Regions from separate parts of the Actinomadura sp. NEAU-AAG7 genome, predicted to be linked through region 1. Evidence: riboswitches for the same ligand, from Rfam matches in the RefSeq annotation. Region 1 holds a riboswitch; the other holds the start of a gene.
The links. A riboswitch is a leader RNA that binds a small molecule or an ion and turns the genes downstream of it on or off. The one in region 1 is predicted to bind glycine.

Region 1 (10,711 bases):
CATGGCCACCGCGCTCAACATCCCCGGCGGCGTGGTGAAGACGCTCCAGGGCGCCGGAGCCGTCGTGTCGATCACCCCGCGCGCGAGGATCGCCGTTCGCGCGATACGGTCTCCGTGAGGGGAGACGGGGGGAGCGGTAAACCGGGGGCTCGGCCCAGGCGTCGTGATCGGCGGCCGTCCGCGCGGCGGCATAGACCGGCGATCATCGGCGAAGGTAGCTTTGGGGCAGCCGGGCTCACCGCTCCAGTTGACCCCTCGGGTGATACCCGCGTAAGTTGCGGCGACTGCCGCGTGCGGGCGGTGAGTTGGACCGTGGTCGGGGGACGGGTCCCCGGCGTGGGTTGGTTGATGGATGCGCGTGGCGCAGGCGGTACCCGCGGCAGCGGGGCGTCCGTGTGCGGCACGCCGATGGTAGGAGGCCGAGCCGATCGATGCCGAGCGTCTACTGCACGCAGTGCGGTCACGCCAACCCGGATGATGCCCGCTTCTGCTCGAACTGCGGCACTCCGCTGACCCGGAGCGCGCCGTCGCCGCTGCCTCCCCGGGAGTCGCCGGGCGAGTCGACCTCGACGATCTCCATCGGCGGGTTCGAGGCCCTCGACACCGACCAGGGCGAGGAGCCGGTCGGTCCCGAGCAGATGACCGTGGAGGCGCTGCCCCCCGGGACGGCGCTGCTCGTGGTCAAGCGGGGCCCGAACGCCGGCAGCCGCTTCCTGCTCGACAAGGACCAGACGTCGGCAGGCCGCCACCCCGAGAGCGACATCTTCCTGGACGACGTCACCGTGTCCCGGCGGCACGCCGAGTTCGCCCGCCAGGGCGGCGTGTTCTCCGTCCGCGACGTGGGCAGCCTCAACGGCACCTACGTCAACCGCCAGCGGATCGACCAGGCCGGCCTGTCGGGCGGCGACGAGGTGCAGATCGGCAAGTTCCGCCTGGTCTTCCTGACGAACCCGCAGCACGGCTGACCGGGACCCGGAGCGGAGCGCCAGCGGAGTGGACGTCGCCGGTCAGCACACCCGCCACGGGTCGTCCCGCCGAGGGGCCCGGCCGGTGCCGGGCGCCCGCGGGGCCGCCGGCGCCCCGGTGACGGGCCTCCGGCGGCGAGGGGAGGGGCGGCCATGAATCCGCGCCCGGCCCGGTCCCTGATGACGATCGGGGACGTCCTCGGCCTGCTCAGGCCCGACTTCCCCGACGTCACGATCTCCAAGATCAGGTTCCTGGAGTCCGAGGGGCTGATCGAGCCGCAGCGCAGCCCGTCCGGCTACCGGAAGTTCGCCGACGGCGACGTCGAGCGGCTCCGGTTCGTGCTCACCGCGCAGCGCGACCACTACCTGCCGCTGCGGGTGATCAGGCAGCACCTGGAGGCCCGCGACCGCGGCGAGGCCGTACCGCCGCTCGGCGCCCGCCGCGCCGCCCCCGAGAACGGGCGGCGCCGCCCCCGCAACCTCGTGGCGGCCGACACGACGGCGGAGGAGCCCGCCGTCCGGCTGACCCGCCGCCAGCTCCTGGACGGCGCCGGCATCGGCGAGGACCTGCTCGCGAGCCTGGAGGAGTACGGCCTCGTCCGCCGGATCGGCGCCCATTACCACGGCGAGGACCTCGCGATCGCGCGCACGGCCGCCGCGCTCGGCGAGTTCGGCTTCGAGGTCCGGCACCTGCGCGCGGTCAAGGCCGCCGCCGACCGGCAGGTCGGGCTGATCGAGCAGATGGTCGCCCCCCAGCTCCGCCGCCGCAGCCCCGGCGCCCACGAGCAGGCCGCCGAGACCGCGCGCGAGATCGCCGCGCTGTCGGTGCGGCTGCACGCCGCGCTCGTCGCGAACGGACTCCGTGAGAGCCTCGATCCCTGATCACGGGGGTGCGGAGGATTTTGCCTCCCCGGCGGCGCGACGGACGGTCCGACACGGGGTGTACTTTGGCTACAGGGTTCGGTCAGGAATCGGTCCGGTGTACGTGGCGATCGAGACAGCGAGAACCATCAGGGAGCCGCAGTGAAGCAGATGGAGGTCGTCGGCGTCCGGGTCGAGATGCCCTCCAATCAGCCGATCGTCCTGTTGAAGGAGACGGAGGGCGAGCGTTACCTGCCCATCTGGATCGGGGCGGTCGAGGCGACCGCGATCGCCTTCGCCCAGCAGGGGGTGCTGCCCGCCCGCCCGCTCACGCACGACCTGTTCCGGGACGTCCTGGACGCCCTCAGCGTGCAGCTCCGCGCCGTGAACATCACCGCCCTGCGCGAGGGGATCTTCTTCGCCGACCTCGTCTTCTCCAACGGCGTGGAGGTGAGCGCCCGGCCCTCGGACTCGATCGCCCTGGCGCTGCGCACCGGCGCCACGATCTTCGCCAGCGAGGACGTGCTGGAGGAGGCCGGCGTCGCCATCCCCGACGAGCAGGAGGACGAGGTCGAGAAGTTCCGCGAGTTCCTCGACACGATCTCGCCCGAGGACTTCGGCCGCGCGGGCTGACCCTGCCCGCCGACCCTGCCCGCCGACCCTGCCCGCATGCCCTCCACCTCCCCGCTCGGCCCCTGAAGGCACCCCCCGAACGATCACCCTGGGTGATCGGGTGTAATGTAGGGGTTCCGTGGGATATGTCACTCTGGGGTGCAAGGTCATGCCCCGCCGCGATTGGTCTTGCATTGCCCTGGACCTGGCCGTTTCCGATGGGCGACGATCGGGGTAGGAGTGCGGTGACGGCGAAGGTGCGCAGTTTGCCCACGTGAAGCCGGTTCATCCGGGCATGCGACGCGCCGACGGTGAACGTTGACCACGCCCTGACCGGCACCTACCGTGCTGGTGGAACACCCGTGGTGTAATTCGTCAAACCCCCTTGACGAAGCGCCACGGGCTGATAGAAGCCGGAGGTCCGCGTGGCGGTGAGCAGCGGCGAGGGCAAGGCGACCCCCGACAGGCACATGGCGTCCCGGCGTGCCGGAGAGCAGGGCCTGCTCTTCGAGACCCAGGTGACGGCGCCGCCGGAGGATGTCGGCTACCGCGGCCCGACCGCGTGCGCCGCGGCGGGGATCACCTACCGGCAGCTCGACTACTGGGCGCGCACACGGCTCGTGGACCCGAGCGTCCGCGCCGCCCACGGATCGGGCAGCCAGCGGCTCTACAGCTTCCGCGACATCCTCGTGCTGAAGGTCGTCAAGCGCCTCCTGGACACGGGCGTCTCGCTCCAGCAGATACGCACGGCGGTCACCCACCTGCGCGACCGGGGCGTCCAGGACCTCGCCCAGATCACCCTGATGAGCGACGGCGTCAGCGTCTACGAGTGCACCTCCGCCGACGAGGTCGTCGACCTGCTCCAGGGCGGCCAGGGCGTCTTCGGGATCGCCCTCGGCCGCGTCTGGCAGGAGGTCGAGGGAAGCCTCGCCGAACTCCCCGGCGAACGCGCCGCCACCGACGACGACCCCTCCGAGCACCCCCACGACGAACTGGCCAACCGCCGCCGGGCCCGCCGCACCGGCTGACCCGGTCCGCGCCCACCCCCGCGCCCCCGGCCTCCCGCCCCGCACACCACCCGGCTCCGGCCCCGCGACGACGCACAGCGCCGCACCGGCCTCCGAGCCCCGCAGGGCCCCAGCTTCCGGGTCCGCGCCGCCTGGTCCACCTCGCCGCCTCGCGAGTCCGCACCCTCGGCGTAGCGGATGTCCCGTGCGCGCGCTCGCCGGCTTCTAGATCGCCTGTTTGCGTTGCAGGTAGGCGAACGCCGCCCAGCCCGGCAGGACCGGCAGCCACAGCGTCAGCAGCCGGTACAGCAGCACCGCCGACGTCGCGGTCTCCGCCGCCAGCCCGGAGATCGTCAGCGCCAGGGTCAGGGCGCCCTCGACCGCGCCCAGGCCGCCCGGGGTCGGGGCCGCCGAGCCCAGCGCGTTCGCGGTCAGGAACACCACCACCACCGACGTCCAGTGCAGCGAGCCGCCGAACGCCCGGATCGAGGCGTCCAGGCACAGCACGAACGCCACCGTGAGCAGCAGCGTCCCGCCCATGCCCGTGGCGAGCTTGCGGGGCGACTGCAGGACGTCCACCAGGCGCGGCACCACGCCCGAGAACATGCTCCGCATCCGCGAGGACACCACCCGGCGCACCTTCGGGACGGTCAGCGTCAGCCCCGCCACCAGCGCCAGCACGAACACGGCGATGACGATCGTGCGGGAGGGCGCCAGGTCCTGCGTCGCCTTGTTCGTGGAGCCGGTGAGGAACCCGAACAGGATCAGCAGCAGGATGTGCGTGACCATCCCGACCAGCTGGGACGCGCCGACGCTCGCCACCGCCGGCCCCGGCCGCACCCCCGAGCGCTGGAGGTAGCGGGTGTTGATCGCGACGCCGCCGACCGCGGCGGGCGCCACCAGTTTCACGAACGAGGCCGCGACCTGCACGAGCACGGTCCGGCCCAGAGGGAGCCGTTCCGGGACGAACCCCATCAGCATGAACGCCGCGGCGAGGTAGGTGAGCGTGGCCGCACCGAGCGCCACCGCCACCCACCACCAGGTCGCCGTCGACACCAGATGCGCGATGTCCAGGCTGGCGACCTGCGGGATCACGATGTAGGCGGCGAACGACAGCGCCACGATGCTGAAGATCGTGCGGGGCTGGAAGCGCTCCAGCCGGACGGGCGCCGCCTCCGTCTCCGGCTTCAGCCGGACGATCTGCTCCCTGATCCGGGTCAGCAGGCCCCGGTCCTGGCGCAGCGCCGCCCGGGTCGCCCGCGACAGCGCCACCCGCTGGAGCAGCGGGACGGCCGCCGCCAGGGCCTCCTCGCCGAGCACCGCCGCCGCCGTCGCGACGGCGCGCTCCGGGCCCGCCCGCAGCGCCAGCGTCGTCAGCAGCTGCGCGAGGTCCAGGCGCAGCGCCAGGTCGCCGACCGCGACCTCCCCGGACCGCAGGTCGGTGACGTAGGCGCGGCCGTCGTCGCCGACCAGGACGGCGTGGCCCTCCAGCCGCCGGTGCGCGAGCCGCCCCGCCTGCATCCGCCGGAACTGACGCCACACGTCGGTCAGCAGCCCGTCGGTGACCTCCTCGTCGGGGACGTCGCCGAGCCGCCGCCCCGGCACGTGCTCGTAGGCGAGCAGCGCCGCCTCCGTGCCGACCTCCGAGGTGCCCGCCAGCCGCGGCGTCCGCGCGCCCGCCGCGTCCACGGCGTAGGCCATCAGGGACTCCTGCTCCAGCGACCGGCGCAGCGAACGCAGCGCCCGGCCGGTCGTCGCGCCGCGCAGCCGCAGCAGCCGCCACACGCGGTACAGGACCCCGGCGGTCTGCTGGTCGCGGTCCAGCACCCGCACCTCAAGGTTCCACTCGCCGCGCCGCGCGGGGACGCGCGCGGCGTCCTCGTCTTCGTCGGGCGCCAGCGCGACCCCGTACCGGCGGGGCTCCTCGGTGTCGCCGTCCGCCGGGTCGAGGTAGGCGGCGCGCTCGGGACGGAACCCGAGCCGCTCCAGCGCCGCGACCACTGCCGTCCCGGGCGGGCGCGGGTTCGGCGTCCCGACCGCGTAGAGGGTGCCGTGCCCGATCGCCCGCCCCAGCAGGTACGTCGCCGCCAGCGCCGCCACCGAGGCGTAGGAGGCGGTGAGCCCGGTCAGCGCCGCCAGCCCGATCATCGTCCACGTCGCGGCCTGCCAGCGGGCCCGGCCCGCCATCCCCACCGCGCTCACGAACGCGATCACCGGCGCGATGTCGGTGTGCACCGGCGCGGTCTCGGTGCCGCCCCAGATCAGCGAGTCCAGCACGCCGCCGGGCGCCGAGGGCACCACCAGGTCGTCCAGCCCGATCGTGAGCAGGAAGGCGATCACCGCCGCCAGCAGCGCGATCGCGACGCGCTTGCCGTCCTTGCGGACCACCCGCTCGACCGCGAACGCCACCGGGACGGCCAGCACCCCGAAGCTGGAGGCCAGCGTCGCCAGCGACAGCAGCAGCCGGGGCGCGTGCGCGGTGCCCTCGGCGATGTCGGTCTGCAGCCCGTGCGTCGTCTGCTGCGCGAAGGACACCAGCAGCATCACGGCCGCGAGCAGCACGCACGAGGCCGCGAACCGGATCGCGTCGGCCGGGCGCCGGATCCGGTCGGGACGCGGCGGATCGTCCACGGGCACGGCCGTGCCGCGCCTCGGGGCCTCCGTGTCCGGCCCCGGGGGCGCCTCCCCGGCGCGGGCCGGGGGCACATCGGCCGGCCGCGCCGCCTCGTGCCGCCGTGTCACACCGTGCCGCCGCACTGGCCATCCGTCATCGTGATCAGCGTCCCAGAACCGGCGGCGCCTCGTCGACCGGACGCCGCCCCTACCGCCCGTCCGCGCGGGCCGTTCTCATCGTACTGGGGGGTATGCCCGCCGCCGCCCAGGTCACCGGGGTCTCCGGACGGAAGTCCCGAGGCCCGCCCAAGCCTGGCTCGACGATCGCCGGGTAGGGTTTGCCCCAGACATGCCGTCGACCCTGGGCGGGAGAGCCCTCGCGCAAGCCGGTGCGGGGCGCCGAAGGGGCAACCTCCCCGGAACCTCTCAGGCAAAAGGACCGCCTGGGCGAGGCACCTCTGGAAAGCAGGCGTCGATCTCCCCTCCGGGGGAAGGGCGGCTCACCGAAGGGGAAATCCCGCCGCGCGCGGGGGAAGCTCTCAGGTGCCGATGACAGAGGGGGAGACCGGCCGCCGGCCCGTGCCGGCGGTGGCCCTGAGCGACCGCAGCAGCCAGGAGGCTCTCCCCATGACAGCCCAGTACTTCGCCCCGGTGGCCTCGCCGCAGCATCCCCGGACCGCCTTCGCGGACCGGCACATCGGCCCGTCCGAGGACGAGCAGGCCCGGATGCTCGCCGTGATCGGCTACTCCGGCGCCGAGGCGCTCGTCGACGACGCGGTCCCGGCCGCGATCCGCACCACCCGCCCCCTGGACCTCCCGCCCGCGCTGAGCGAGACCGCGGCGCTGGCCCGGCTGCGGGAGCTGGCCTCCCGCAACACCGTCCTCACCTCCATGATCGGGCTCGGCTACCACGGGACGACCACCCCGGGCGTGATCCTGCGCAACGTCATGGAGAACCCGGGCTGGTACACCGCCTACACCCCGTACCAGCCGGAGATCTCCCAGGGCCGCCTGGAGGCCCTGCTCAACTTCCAGACGGTCGTCAGCGACCTGACCGGGCTGCCGGTCGCCAACGCCTCCATGCTGGACGAGGGCACCGCCGCCGCCGAGGCCATGGCGCTCGCGCACCGCGTGTCGCGCCGCAAGGAGCCCGGAACGTTCCTGGTGGACGCCGACGTCCTCCCGCAGACGATCGAGATCGTCCGCACCCGCGCGGTCCCGCTCGGCATCGAGGTGGTGACCGCCGACCTGTCCGGCGGGCTCCCCGAGGGCGACTTCTTCGGCGTGCTGCTCCAGTACCCGGGCGCGTCCGGCGCCGTCCGCGACCTGGAGCCGGTCGCCGCGCAGGCCCGCGAGCGCAATGCCAAGGTCGTGGTCGCCGCCGACCTGCTGGCGCTGACGCTGCTGCGCCCGCCCGGCGAGTCCGGCGCCGACATCGCGGTGGGCTCCGCGCAGCGGTTCGGCGTCCCCTACGGGTTCGGCGGGCCGCACGCGGGCTACATGGCCGTCGCCGAGGGCATCCAGCGGCAGCTCCCCGGACGGCTCGTCGGCGTGTCCGTCGACGCCGCCGGCGCCCCCGCCTACCGCCTCGCGCTCCAGACCCGCGAGCAGCACATCCGCCGCGAGAAGGCCACCAGCAACATCTGTACCGCGCAGGTGCTCCTCGCCGTCATGGCGGGCATGTACGCGGTCTACCACGGGCCCGACGGCCTCGCCGCGATCGCCCAGCGCGCCCACCGGCGCGCCGCCGAGATCGCCGCCGGGCTGCGCGGCGGCGGCGTCGAGGTCGTGCACGGCGCGTTCTTCGACACCGTCCTCGCCCGCGTCCCCGGACGCGCCGCCGAGGTCGTCGCCGCCGCCCGCGAGCGCGGCGTCAACCTGCGCCCCTCCGGCGCCGACCACGTCGCGGTCGCCTGCGACGAGACGACGCTGCCCGAGCACGTCGCCGCCGTCCTGGAGGCGTTCGGCGTCCCGGCGGCCCCGGTGGACGGCGACGCGATCCCGGACGGGCTGCGCCGCGAGAGCCCCTACCTGACCCACCCGGTCTTCCACGCGCACCACTCCGAGACCGCCATGCTGCGGTACCTGCGCCGCCTCCAGGACAAGGACATCGCGCTCGACCGCTCGATGATCCCGCTCGGCTCCTGCACGATGAAGCTGAACGCCACCACCGAGATGGAGCCGGTCACCTGGCCGGAGTTCGCGAACATCCACCCGTTCGCGCCCGTCGAGCAGGCGCGGGGCTACCTGGAGCTGATCGGCGAACTGGAGGGCTTCCTCGCCGAGATCACCGGCTACGCGAAGGTGTCGCTCCAGCCGAACGCCGGGTCGCAGGGCGAGCTGGCCGGGCTCCTCGCCATCTGCGGCTACCACGTCGCGCGCGGCGAGGGGCACCGCGACGTCTGCCTCATCCCGTCCTCGGCGCACGGCACCAACGCCGCGAGCGCCGTCATGGCCGGGATGCGCGTCGTCGTCGTGAAGTGCGACGAGGGCGGCAACGTCGACCTGGACGACCTGCGCGCCAAGATCGCCCAGCACGGCGACCGGCTGTCGGCGATCATGGTGACCTACCCGTCCACGCACGGCGTGTTCGAGGAGACGATCACCGACGTCTGCGCGGCCGTGCACGAGGCCGGCGGGCAGGTCTACGTCGACGGCGCCAACCTCAACGCGCTCGTCGGCCTCGCCCGCCCCGGCGAGTTCGGGTCGGACGTCTCGCACCTCAACCTGCACAAGACGTTCTGCATCCCGCACGGCGGCGGCGGCCCCGGCGTCGGCCCGATCGGCGTCCGCGAGCACCTCGCGCCGTTCCTGCCCAACCACCCGCTCCGCGCGGAGGCGGGCCCGGACTCGGGCGTCGGGCCGATCTCGGCGGCGCCGTGGGGCTCGGCGGGCATCCTGCCGATCTCCTGGGCCTACATCGCGATGATGGGGCCGGACGGCCTGCGCGCCGCCACCGAGGGCGCCATCATCGGCGCGAACTACGTCGCCGCGCGCCTCGCCCCGCACTACCCGATCCTCTACACCGGCCGCAACGGCCTGGTCGCGCACGAGTGCATCGCCGACCTCCGCAAGATCACCAAGGAGACGGGGATCACCGCCGAGGACGTCGCCAAGCGGCTCATCGACTACGGCCTGCACGCCCCGACGCTGTCCTTCCCCGTCGCGGGCACCCTGATGATCGAGCCGACCGAGTCCGAGGACCTGGCCGAGCTCGACCGGTTCTGCGACGCCATGATCGAGATCCGCCGCGAGATCCAGCGGGTCGCCGAGGGCGGCTACGACCGCGAGGACAACCCCCTCAAGAACGCCCCCCACACGGCGGACCACCTGGTCTCCGACGACTGGAAGCACTCCTACGCCCGCGAGGAGGCCGCCTACCCGCTGCCCGCCCTGCGGGAGGCGAAGTACTGGCCGCCCGTCCGCCGCATCGACCAGGCGTACGGCGACCGCAACCTCGTCTGCTCCTGCCCGCCGCCGGAGGCGTTCGAGGACTGATCCCGCCGGGGGCCCGGGGCCGTCCCCGGGCCTCCGGAACCGGTCGCCGGTTCGGCTCGCGGGGGAGTGTCGGCGCGGGACGCGGGCGTGGCGGGATCGCTAGGCTTGGGCGGTCCCCGAACCCCCAGAGGGCAGAAGAGCGATGACCGAGCCCGCGGACCCGGCGTCCGCAACCGACGATCCGGCCAGGCTGTGCGAGGAGGCCCGGACGCTCGCCGAAAGCGGCGCCGCGGACCGGGCCGCCCTGCTGTTCGAGCGGGTGCTCGCGCTGGGCGACACCCCCTACCGGGCGCGGGCGGCGCTCGGGCTCGCCGTCGTCCTGGACGACGCGGGCGAGGTGGCCCGCGCGCGCGACGCCGACCGGGCCGCCATCGCCACCGGCGACCCCGAGTACGGGCCGCGCGCCGCCTACCACCTGGCCCTCACCCACGAGCGCGCCGGGGAACCCGGCGGAGCGGCGCCGGCGTGGCGGGCCGTCGTCGACTTCGGCAACCCCGCCTACCTGCCCCCGGCGCATCTCGCGCTCGCCAGGATCGCCGACGACGAGGGCGACTTCGAGACCGCGCGCGGGCACTGGGAGGCGGTCGTCGCGACCGGCGACCCCGAGTACGCGCCGCCCGCCGCGCACGACCTCGCGCAGCGCCTGCTGGAGCGTGCCGAGCCCGCGGCGGCGCAGCGGGTCCTGACCGCCGGGCTCAGGCTGATCGACCGCGCCGGCGCCCCCTACGCCTACGCGCGGCTCGCGACGCTGCTCGGCATCGCCTACCTCGACCAGGCCATCGCCGCCTTCCACGCCTCCCTCGGCGACCCGTCCGAGCCCGCAGACCCCGAGGTCGGCCCGCTGGCGACCGAGCTGCTCGCGCGCACGCTGCCGCTGCGGGGGCGCGGCGCCGAGGCGGGCGAGGTGTGGCGGCGCGGCCTGTCCGACCCGGGCGTCGCCGGGCAGGTGCGGGCCCGGCTCCGCCGCGACTTCGGCGGCGACGACGAGGTCGCCGACCCCGCCGACCTGTGGTGGGAGCCGGTCGTCGAGCAGTCGGTGACCGACGGGACGCTGCCCGCGCTCGCCGGTGAGGCGTTCGGCGCCCTCGACCACATGTACGCGCTGCTCGCCGTCCGCTACGCCGACGACCCGCGGGAGCGGCGCCCCGGCGAGAC
Region 2 (10,711 bases), on a different contig from region 1:
CTCACCGGGGAAGATTCTTCGAATCGCATGCGGCGGGATGATCCCAAAGGACACACTTGGGAGGCGAGTCACCGTGTCGAGGAAATCTAGCTGCTCAAGCATCGTTTCGACACTGCCCATTATCGCAGTCAGCGCGCCATGCTCGATGACGAAAGAGTACCGGTGTTCGGAAGAGTAGAGCAAGGATTGACGTTCAAGTCTCGCTTCAACGGCGGCATTGATGTCGTCAGCCAGACCGAACATTGAGGCGTTTACCTCCATCACCGCCCGGACATACGATGGACTCTGCAAGATGCCGGGGGGGCATATCGACTCATAGGCTCTAAGTAGTCTCGTAGCCTTGTAGAGCGGCGTACCTTTTGCCTGTAGCCGTTTCTGTCCGCCTTTAAGCGAGTTACGATGCAACTCCCACATCTGGGCAATGTCGCGGACTGTCGCTATCAGCTCCGGTATCTGCTCCTCAGCATGGCAGGCAATACACCAAGCTCTGATGTCATCCTCAGAGGGGTTCTGTCGGCCGTGCTCAATCTTGCTGACTTTGGCAAAGTGCCAATTGTTGAGCGCAGCAAGTTGCCTGCCCGTGAGCCTGGCGTCCTTGCGGATATTTCTGAGCCTGCCACCGAATGACGCTCTCGCGGCGTGAGCCTGCTCTGTCACTGTTAAACGGGCTTGTACTCGGCGTGCTGAACTGACACAGCCCAAACGGATTCAAAGGCGTTGCGGCAGAACTTAACAACTTCCGTATCCGTGTATAGCTGTCGCTCGATGACGTTACCATCACCGCCAAAGACTCCGAAAACGACAGCGTCGTTATCGAAGAGCCAGAAGTCATTGCCCGGTAGCGGGATGGTTGACACGAGACGGCGAGGAACCCAACGTATATCTTCACCGGCATCAAGGTTCGGCTGAGTGATGCTGTATGCCCACTTCTGATAGTCCGTAAGGGGCTCCGAGACCACGCACGCACGCCGGTAGCGCTTCCCCTGTGCGATACCGCTTCGCACTCGATCACACCATGGCCTGAGCCATTCAAGGCTGTCCGGCTCACCGGCCTTCCAGCGCTCGACCTTTTCAAGATCTCCTGTATCGTAGAAGTCTCTCAACTCCAAGTGCAGGGCTTCCTGCTCGAAGGACTCGAAGAGCTTCTTACGGTCTTGTGCGGTAATCAGCTTCACAGCTCACCCTCCATGTACTTCTTGGCCAGTAGCCGCACCAGTCCATCGGGAATTTCAAGATACGTTTCGTTATCCGCAAGGTTCCTCAGTTGATCGCGGACTTTGGGATCGGCCATGCTCCACCCTTGAACAACCCACGTCCCTTGGTCCGTCCGGTAGAACGCCGGACAATCATCATCAGTACGGGAAGCGGGATCTTTGCATACGAAGGTAAGAGGCATGACGGCTCTCCCTGTGGTGGTTGCTTGAGGTTGCTCGGTCCAAGCGTCCAAGCCTGCTGCGAGGTTCGTCAAGGGCGTTGCTCGGTGTTGCTTAACTTGGCCGAGCAGGAGGGGCGCCGTTTCTCATGAGTTGTGGTGGGGTTCCTTCCTTGGCGGAGTCCCAGACTCGTACCAGGTCAAAGCGCCCTGCCCCGGGCGGGGCCTGACAGTTGAGCGATCATTCATTACCCCAGGGAGTACACGTGTGATGAGTCGTTTGTCCGTTGTGTGGTCATGGTCCTCTGAGAGGGCATGAGAAAACCCCGCACGGTCATTGCCGTGCGGGGCCCTGGTCACCTACTTCCCGGGAAGCCACGGGGAAACGAGGAGACGTGATGCGGGTTGGGTGGGTTGTGCGTGTTGGTCGGTTCGGGCCTGAAGGCCCTGGTCAGAGGGTCAGCATTCGATGACGTTGACGGCGAGGCCGCCGCGCGAGGTCTCCTTGTACTTGTCCAACATGTCGCGGCCGGTGTCGCGCATGGTGCGGATGGCCTTGTCGAGGGAGACGAAGTGGCGGCCGTCGCCGCGCAGGGAGATGCGGGCGGCGCTGATGGCCTTGATGGCGCCGACGGCGTTGCGTTCGATGCAGGGGACCTGGACGAGGCCGCCGACCGGGTCGCAGGTGAGGCCGAGGTTGTGCTCGATGCCGATCTCGGCGGCGTTCTCGACCTGCTCGGGGGTGCCGCCGAGGACCTCGGTGAGGCCGGCGGCGGCCATCGAGCAGGCGGAGCCGACCTCGCCCTGGCAGCCGACCTCGGCGCCGGAGATGGAGGCGTTCTGCTTGAACAGGACGCCGATCGCGCCGGCGGTCAGCAGGAAGCGGACGACGCCCTCGTCGTCGCGTCCGGGGACGAAGCGGTCGTAGTAGTGCAGGACGGCCGGGATGATGCCCGCCGCGCCGTTGGTGGGGGCGGTGACGATCCGTCCGCCGGCGGCGTTCTCCTCGTTCACGGCGAGGGCGAAGAGGGTGACCCAGTCCATGGCGTGCAGGGGGTCGGACGGCTTCTCCGCAGAGAGCTGGCGGTGCAGTTGGGGCGCGCGGCGGCGGACCTTGAGCCCGCCGGGGAGCAGGCCCTCGCGGGTGCAGCCCCGGGTGACGCAGGCGCGCATCACGTGCCAGAGCTCCAGCAGGCCCTCGCGGACCTCCTGCGGGGAGCGGCCGAACGCCTTCTCGTTCTCCATCATCAGCGCCGAGATCGACAGGCCCGTCTCGCGGCAGCGTTCGAGGAGTTCGGCGGCGGTGTCGAAGCGGTAGGGCAGGACGGTGTCGTCGGGCTTGATGCGGTCGGCGCCGGTGGCGTTCTCGTCCACGATGAAGCCGCCGCCGACGGAGTAGTAGACCTTGGCGCGCAGTTCGCCGCCCCGCTCGTCGAACGCGGTGAAGCGCATCCCGTTGGGGTGGCCGGGGAGCGACTCCTTGCGCTCGAAGACCAGGTGCTCGCCGACCGCGAACGGGATCTCGTGGTCGTGGAAGAGCGTGATCGTGCCGCGCTCGCGGATGGCGGCGAGGCGGTCGTCGACGGTGTCCACGTCGACCGCCTCGGGTTTGTCGCCCTCCAGGCCGAGGATGACGGCCTTGTCGCTGCCGTGTCCCTTGCCGGTGAGGCCGAGCGACCCGTAGAGGGTCACCTGGACGGACGCGGTCTTCTCCAGCAGCCCGTCGCGGTGCAGGCCGCGGGCGAAGCGGTGCGCCGCCGCCATCGGGCCGCCGGTGTGGGACGAGGAGGGGCCGATTCCTATTTTGAACAGGTCGAAAACGCTGATGGCCATTGCTACCTCTTCGTAGCGCCCCCTCCGCCGCGGGCGGAGGGGGCGGCTGGCGTTTCTAGAGCTCGGGGTACAGGGGGTGCTTGTCCGCGAGGGCCTTCACCCGCGCCGCGAGCGCGGCGAGGTCGGGGGAGGGCTGCAGGGCCAGCGCGATGACGTCGGCGACCTCGGTGAAGTCCGGGGCGGTGAAGCCGCGGGTGGCGAGGGCCGGCGTGCCGATCCGCAGGCCGGAGGTGACCATCGGCGGGCGCGGGTCGTTCGGGACGGCGTTGCGGTTGACGGTGATGCCGATCTCGTGCAGCCGGTCCTCGGCGTCGCGTCCGGTCAGCTCGGAGTCGACCAGGTCGACCAGCACGAGGTGGACGTCGGTGCCGCCGGTCAGCACCTTGACCCCGGCCTTGGCCGAGTCGTCGGCCAGCAGCCGCTCGGCGAGGATCCGGGCGCCCTCCAGCGTCGCCTGCTGGCGGGCGCGGAACCCGTCGGAGGCGGCGAACCTGAGCGCGACCGCCTTGGCCGCGATCACGTGCTCCAGCGGGCCGCCCTGCATGCCCGGGAACACCGCCGAGTTGATCTTCTTGCCGTACTCCTCGCGGGCGAGGATCAGGCCACCGCGCGGGCCGCCGAGCGTCTTGTGCGTGGTGGTCGTGACGATGTCGGCGTGCGGGACGGGCGAGGGGTGCAGCCCCGCCGCGACCAGGCCCGCGAAGTGCGCCATGTCGACCATGAGCAGCGCCCCGACCGAGTCGGCGATCTCCCGGAACCTGGCGAAGTCCAGTTGGCGCGGGTACGCCGACCAGCCCGCGACGATCATCTTCGGACGGTGCTCGGCGGCGAGCGCGGCGACCTCGTCCATGTCGACCAGGCCGTCCTCGGCGCGGACGTGGTAGGGCACCACGTTCAGCACCTTGCCGGAGTAGTTCAGCCGCATCCCGTGGGTGAGGTGCCCGCCGTGCGCGAGGTCGAGGCCGAGGATCGTGTCGCCCTGCTGGAGCAGCGCGAAGTAGACCGCCGTGTTGGCCTGGGCGCCGCTGTGCGGCTGGACGTTGGCGTGCTCGGCGCCGAACAGGGCCTTGGCCCGGTCGATCGCGAGCTGCTCGGTGACGTCGACGTACTCGCAGCCGCCGTAGTAGCGGCGGCCCGGGTAGCCCTCGGCGTACTTGTTGGTCAGGACGGAGCCCTGCGCCTCCAGCACGGAGACCGGCGCGAAGTTCTCCGAGGCGATCATCTCCAGCGTGCCCTGCTGGCGCCGCAGCTCGGCGGCGACGGCCTCGGCGACCTCGGGGTCGGCCGCGGCCAGCGAGTCGTTGAGGCCGAGGGTGTCGGAAGCCACGGTCAGCCCTCCTCGACGAGCTTGTTGTAGTCGGTGGCGTCGAGCAGGTCGCCCGGCTCACCGGAGATGCGGACCTTGAAGATCCAGCCCTCGCCGTAGGGGTCGTCGTTGATGACCTTCGGCTCGTCCACCACGGCGCTGTTGATCGCGGTGATCTCGCCGCTGACCGGGGCGTACAGGTCGCTGACCGACTTGGTCGACTCGACCTCGCCGCAGGGCTCGCCGGCCTCGACGGCGTCGCCCTCGTTCGAGTGGAGCTCCAGGTAGACGATCTCGCCGAGCGCCTCCGCGGCGTGCGCGGTGATCCCGACGGTGACGATGCCGTCCTCGGGCACCTGGCCCGCGGGGTCGAGCCCGGCGACCCACTCGTGTTCTTCGCTGTAGCGGAGCTGCTCCGGAACGCTCACGGTTATTCTCTCTCCAGGTCTCAGGAACGCTTGTAGAACGGCAGGTCGACGACGTCGACCGGCTCGGGCCTGCCGCGGACGTCCACGGCGAGGCCGCTCTCCCCGGCGCCGCCGTCCAGGTAGGCCATGGCGATCGGCCTGCCCAGTGTGGGCGACGGGGCGCCGCTCGTCACGACTCCGCACGGCGTGCCGTCGGACGTGACGACCTGGTACCCCTTGCGGGGCGCGCGACGCCCCCGGGCCACCAACCCGACGAGCCTACGGCCCACGGGCGTCTGTGCCTGCGCCGCCAGCGCGGCCTTCCCGACGAAGTCGGCGGGCTTGTCGAGCTTGACGACGCGGCCGAGGCCCGCCTCGAACGGGCTGGTCTCGGCGGTCAGCTCGTTGCCGTACAGCGGCATGCCCGCCTCCAGCCGGAGCGTGTCGCGCGCCGACAGGCCCGCCGGGACGACGCCCTCGACCTCCGCCAGCTCCCGCCAGAGCGCGACGGCGTCGGCGGAGTCGACGAACAGCTCGAAGCCGTCCTCGCCGGTGTAGCCGGTGCGGGCGACCAGCGCGTCCACGCCCGCGACCTTGGCCGCCAGGATCGCGTAGTACTTCAGCCCGGCCAGCGGCGCGGCCGTGAACCCTTCGAGGATCGCCTGGGAGCGCGGGCCCTGGAGGGCGATCAGCGCGTAGTCGTCGGAGCGGTCCGAGACGGCGGCGTCGAAGCCCGCCGCGCGCTCGACCAGCGCCTCCCGGACGGTCGCGGCGTTGGCGGCGTTCGCGACGACCATCCAGGTCGCCTCCGCCAGCCGGTAGACGATCAGGTCGTCCAGCACGCCGCCGTCGGGGTCGCAGATCATCGTGTAGCGGGCCTTGCCCACCGCCATCGGCGACAGGTTGCCGACCAGAGCGTGGTCGAGCGCGGCGCCCGCGCCCGGCCCGTCCAGGAAGATCTCCCCCATGTGGGACAGGTCGAACAGCCCGGCGCCGGTGCGGACGGCCTGGTGCTCGGCGGTCTCGCTCGCGTAGCGCAGCGGCATCAGGTAGCCCGCGAAGTCGACGAGGTTCGCGCCGAGGTCCTGGTGGACGTCGTGCAGAGGCGTCTTCTTCGCGCTACTCGCGGTCGGTTCGGCGGACATCGGTTCGGCTCCTTCGTCGCGGGCGCGCGTGGTCACATCGTCCCACTCGCGCACCGTGCGTCTCGGTGCCTCCCCCTCTGTCATCGGCGCCTGAGAGCTTCACCCGCTCCGTTCGCTGCGGGCTTTCACCTTCGGCGGGGGACGCGGAGTCCCCGCTTTCCAGAGGTCGCCTGGTCCGTGCGGTCCGTGGGCCTGAGAGGTTCCGGGGAGGGTTTGCTCCTTCGGCGTCCCCCGCTGGCGGCCGGGGACTCTCCCGCACGGGATCATCGGCTTTGCCCAGGCTAGCAGCGCCGTCACCCTCGCGACCAGGCGCCGCGACCCGTTCTTGACCGCGCCTCGACCGTCCGCCCGGCCGCGCCTCGACCGTCCGTCCCGCTGTGCCTCGACCGTCCGCCCGGCCCTGCCGGACGGGGCCATGGCGGGGCGCGGCGGGGGGTGTGTGACGTAGTCTGAGGGGATTGCTGGAGACCACCCCCCGGTGCGGGGTGCACGACCGGAGGGGCACGCATGGGCTGGCTGGCGGGAGTGCTGATCCTGTTCTTCGGCCTGCTGGCGTCGATCGCGCTGCACGAGCTCGGGCACTTCTCGTTCGCCAAGCTGTTCGGGGTCCGCACGACGCAGTTCATGGTCGGGTTCGGGCCGACGATGTGGTCGCGCCGCAAGGGCGAGACCGAGTACGGCGTGAAGTGGATCCCGCTCGGCGGCTACATCCGGATGATCGGGATGCTGCCGCCGCGCCGGGGCGACGCCCCCGGCCAGGTCCGGCGGATCAGCACCGGCCCCTGGCAGGGCCTCATCGAGTCGGCGCGCGGCGCGGCGCTGGAGGAGGTCAGGCCCGGCGACGAGAACCGCGTGTTCTACAACAAGAAGTGGTGGCAGAAGCTGCTGATCATGTTCGGCGGGCCCGCGATGAACCTCATCCTGGCCGTGGTCTTCTTCGCGATCCTGCTGATGGGCATCGGCATGCAGCAGGCCCAGCCGGTGATCGCGGAGGTCTCGCCCTGCATGGTCCCCAAGAGCCAGGCGAGCGTGGACCACTGCCCGGCGGGCGCGACGCCGACCCCGGCGAAGCAGGCCGGGCTCCAGGAGGGCGACCGCATCGTCTCCTATGAGGGCCGGGCCGTCGAGGACTACAAGCAGCTCCAGAAGCAGATCCGCGACTCGGCCGGCAGGACCGTCCCGATGGTGGTCGACCGCGGGGGGCGGCGGCTCACGCTGAACGTGCCGATCACCCGCAACCAGATGCGCGACCTGGACGACCAGAACAAGATCGTCGAGGTCGGGTTCCTCGGCATCACGCCGACCACCAAGGTCGAGCGGGAGGGCCCCGGCGCGGTCGCCTCGACGATCGGCGACCTCACCGGGCACACGGTGGGCGCGCTGGTGCGGATGCCGCAGAAGATGGTCGGCATCTGGAACGCCGCCTTCAGCGGCGACAAGCGCGACCCGAACGGCCCGATCGGCGTCGTCGGCGTCAGCCGCATCGGCGGCGACGTCGCCGCCTCCGACCAGCTCACCGGCGGCGAGAAGGTCTCCTACTTCGTGATGCTGCTCGGCTCGCTGAACCTCGCGGTCGGGCTGTTCAACCTCGTCCCGCTGCTGCCGCTGGACGGCGGGCACATGGCCGGGGCCCTGCTGGAGGCGCTCAAGAAGGGGTTCGCCCGCGTGTTCCGGCGTCCCGACCCCGGCTACGTGGACGTCGCCAAGGCGCTCCCCGTCACCTACGTGATGGCGGCCGTGCTGATCGTCATGGGCGGGCTGCTGATCTACGCCGACCTCGTGAACCCGGTCCGCTTCAACGGCTGACGGGCCCTAGGGGAGGCTCGGCTCCGGGAGTTCGCCGGTCTTGAGGAAGGCGTCCAGCGCCGCGAGGTAGGGGCGGATGTCCAGGCCCTGCGCGTCGAGCCACGCGTCCGACCCGTAGGTGCCCGCGTACCGCTCGCCGCCGTCGCAGATCAGCGTGACGACGCTGCCGCGCTCGCCCGCCGCCCGCATCCGCGCGATCAGCCCGGCCGCGCCCCACATCGCGGTCCCGGTGGAGCCGCCGACGCTGCGGCCGGTGACCTCGCTCGTCCAGCGCATCGCCGCGACGGACGCCGCGTCCGGCACCTGGATCATCCGGTCGATCACCGACGGCAGGAACGACGGCTCGACCCGGGGCCGCCCGATGCCCTCGATCCGCGAGCCCGCCGCCGTCCGCTCGGGGTCCCCGTCGGCGAACGAGCCGAAGAACGCCGAGCCCTCCGGGTCGACCACGGCGAGCCGCGTCTGGAACCGCCGGTACCGCGCGTAGCGGCCGATCGTCGCGGACGTGCCGCCCGTGCCCGCGCCGACCACGACCCACGCCGGCTCGGGGAAGCGCTCCAGCCGGAGCTGCTCGAAGATCGACTCGGCGATGTTGTTGTTGCCGCGCCAGTCGGTCGCGCGCTCGGCGTAGGTGAACTGGTCCATGAAGTGGCCGCCGCACGCGGCCGCCAGCCGCCGCGACTCGTCGTAGATCGAGGACGGGTCGTCCACCAGGTGGCAGCGCCCGCCGTGGAACTCGATCAGCCCGATCTTCTCCGGGCTCGTCGTGGCGGGCATCACCGCGACGAACGGCAGCCCGAGCAGCCGCGCGAAATAGGCCTCCGACACCGCCGTGGACCCGCTGGACGCCTCGATGATCGTGGTGTCGTCCCGGATCCAGCCGTTGGCGAGCGCGTACAGGAACAGCGACCGCGCGAGCCGGTGCTTCAGCGACCCCGTCGGGTGCACCGACTCGTCCTTCAGGTACAGGTCGACGCCCCACTCGGGCGGCAGCGGGAAGACGTGCAGGTGCGTGTCGGCGCTGCGGTTGGCGTCGGCCTCGACCTTGCGGATGGCCTCGGCGATCCACGCCCGGCACGCGGGATCGCAGCGGTCCACGACACGGCTCATTGTGGCATTTCCCTCGCTTTTCGCCTCGATTGGCATCGATCCCCGGCAAACCCCACGATATCCCCGCACGTCACAGGGCATGATGGAGCCCACGGGGGGAAGATGATCGACCTGTTCAGGCAGCGCATCATGGACACCGGACGGCTGCCGCTGTTCGGTTTCTTCGTCGCGTTCATCGTGACGTTCGTGCTCACGCGGGTGAACGTACGGCTCATCCGCGCCGACGTCCGCTGGTGGTTCCGCAACGTTACCGCCGGGGACCTGCACATCCACCACGTCGTGTTCGGCGTGGTGCTGATGCTCATGGGCGGGGTGGCGAGCCTCGCCGCGCCGGACGCCTACGTCGGGCTCGACCTGACGGCGGCGGTCGTCTTCGGCATGGGCTCCGCGCTCGTGCTGGACGAGTTCGCGCTGATCCTGCACCTCAGCGACGTGTACTGGACGGAGAAGGGCCGCGCGTCCCTGGACGCGGTGTTCGTCGCGATCGCCGTCACGGGGCTGCTGCTGCTCGGGATCCACCCGTTCGGCTTCGGGGGCGTCACCCCCGACCCGGGCGCCTCGACGCTGAGCGGGCTGTATGTGACGTCGCTGGTGATCAACCTGGTGCTCGCCGTGCTGACGCTGCTGAAGGGCAAGATCTGGACGGGTCTGATCGGCCTGTTCGTGCCCGCGCTGCTGATCGTCGGCGTGCTCCGGCTGGCGCGTCCCGGCTCGCCCTGGGCGCGCTGGCGGTACGCGCCGGGGTCGCGCAAGCACAGCCGGGCCGTCCGCAACGAGAAGCGGTTCCGGCGCCCGCTGATCCGCGCCAAGATCTGGGTGCAGGAGTTCATCGCCGGACGGCACGACCACATCACGCCCGAGCTGCTCCAGCGCCGCACCGCCGCCGAGCGCGCCCGCCGCCGCAAGGTCGCCCGCGCCCAGCGCAAGGCGGTCGCCCGCGCGCGGCGGCACGCCGTCTCCCGCACCCGCCGCCGGGGCGTCGAGCTCCGGGCGCGGCACTCCAAGAGCGACCACTGACCCCTCGGCGCCCGCCGGTCAGTCCAGGACGGGCGCGACCGCGCGGACCGTGTCGATCGTGTCGGCCTCCGCCGCCGACTTGTCGGGCCGGTAGCGCAGGACGCGGGCGAACCGCAGCGCGATGCCGCCGGGGTAGCGCGGGCTGTGCTGGACGCCGTCGAACGCGATCTCGACCACCAGCTCGGGCCGGACGTGGACGGTCCAGGAGTCCTCGCGGACGGCCAGCTCGCGGAGCCTGCGCGTCTGCCAGGCCAGCAGCTCGTCGGTGAGCCCCTTGAAGGTCTTGCCGAGCATGACGAAGCCGCCGGTCTCGGGGTCGCGGGCGCCGAGGTGCAGGTTCGACAGCAGGCCCCGGCGGCGGCCGTGCCCCCACTCGACCGCGAGGACGACCAGGTCGAGGGTGTGCCGGGGCTTGACCTTGACCCACCCGGCGCCGCGCCGCCCGGCCGTGTAGGGCGTGTCGAGGGACTTCACGACGACGCCCTCGTGGCCGCGCGCCACGGCCTCGTCGAACTGCTCCTCGGCCCGCGCCGCGTCGCCGGTCACGAGGCGCGGCATGCGCAGCTCGGCCGGGACGACCCCGGCCAGCGCGGCGCCCCGCTCGGCGCCCGGCGCGTCGAGGAGGTCGGCGCCGTCCAGGTGCAGGACGTCGAACAGGAACACCGAGAGCGGCACCGGCTCCGCGGACCTGGTCGTGCGCGTGGCGGTGCGGGCG

Region 2: another riboswitch for glycine. It lies ahead of gcvT (glycine cleavage system aminomethyltransferase GcvT); the one in region 1 lies ahead of gcvP (aminomethyl-transferring glycine dehydrogenase).

The regions. Positions count from the first base shown of each region.
Region 1 is NZ_JAHFZY010000006.1:622,538-633,248, reverse strand. It holds gene KLI87_RS29385 (DUF881 domain-containing protein) at 1-118, shown strand, start outside; gene KLI87_RS29380 (FHA domain-containing protein) at 432-965, shown strand; gene KLI87_RS29375 (MerR family transcriptional regulator) at 1,119-1,847, shown strand; gene KLI87_RS29370 (bifunctional nuclease family protein) at 1,989-2,459, shown strand; gene KLI87_RS29365 (MerR family transcriptional regulator) at 2,864-3,466, shown strand; gene KLI87_RS29360 (lysylphosphatidylglycerol synthase transmembrane domain-containing protein) at 3,671-6,076, opposite strand; glycine riboswitch at 6,415-6,510, shown strand; gene gcvP (aminomethyl-transferring glycine dehydrogenase) at 6,686-9,556, shown strand; gene KLI87_RS29350 (lipopolysaccharide assembly protein LapB) at 9,699-10,711, shown strand, end outside.
Region 2 is NZ_JAHFZY010000002.1:919,649-930,359, reverse strand. It holds gene KLI87_RS13565 (helix-turn-helix transcriptional regulator) at 1-657, opposite strand, end outside; gene KLI87_RS13560 (DUF6879 family protein) at 660-1,175, opposite strand; gene KLI87_RS13550 (L-serine ammonia-lyase) at 1,832-3,205, opposite strand; gene glyA (serine hydroxymethyltransferase) at 3,261-4,532, opposite strand; gene gcvH (glycine cleavage system protein GcvH) at 4,535-4,939, opposite strand; gene gcvT (glycine cleavage system aminomethyltransferase GcvT) at 4,960-6,063, opposite strand; glycine riboswitch at 6,234-6,329, opposite strand; gene KLI87_RS13530 (RIP metalloprotease) at 6,571-7,869, shown strand; gene KLI87_RS13525 (PLP-dependent cysteine synthase family protein) at 7,876-8,979, opposite strand; gene KLI87_RS13520 (hypothetical protein) at 9,082-9,996, shown strand; gene KLI87_RS13515 (ATP-dependent DNA ligase) at 10,015-10,711, opposite strand, start outside.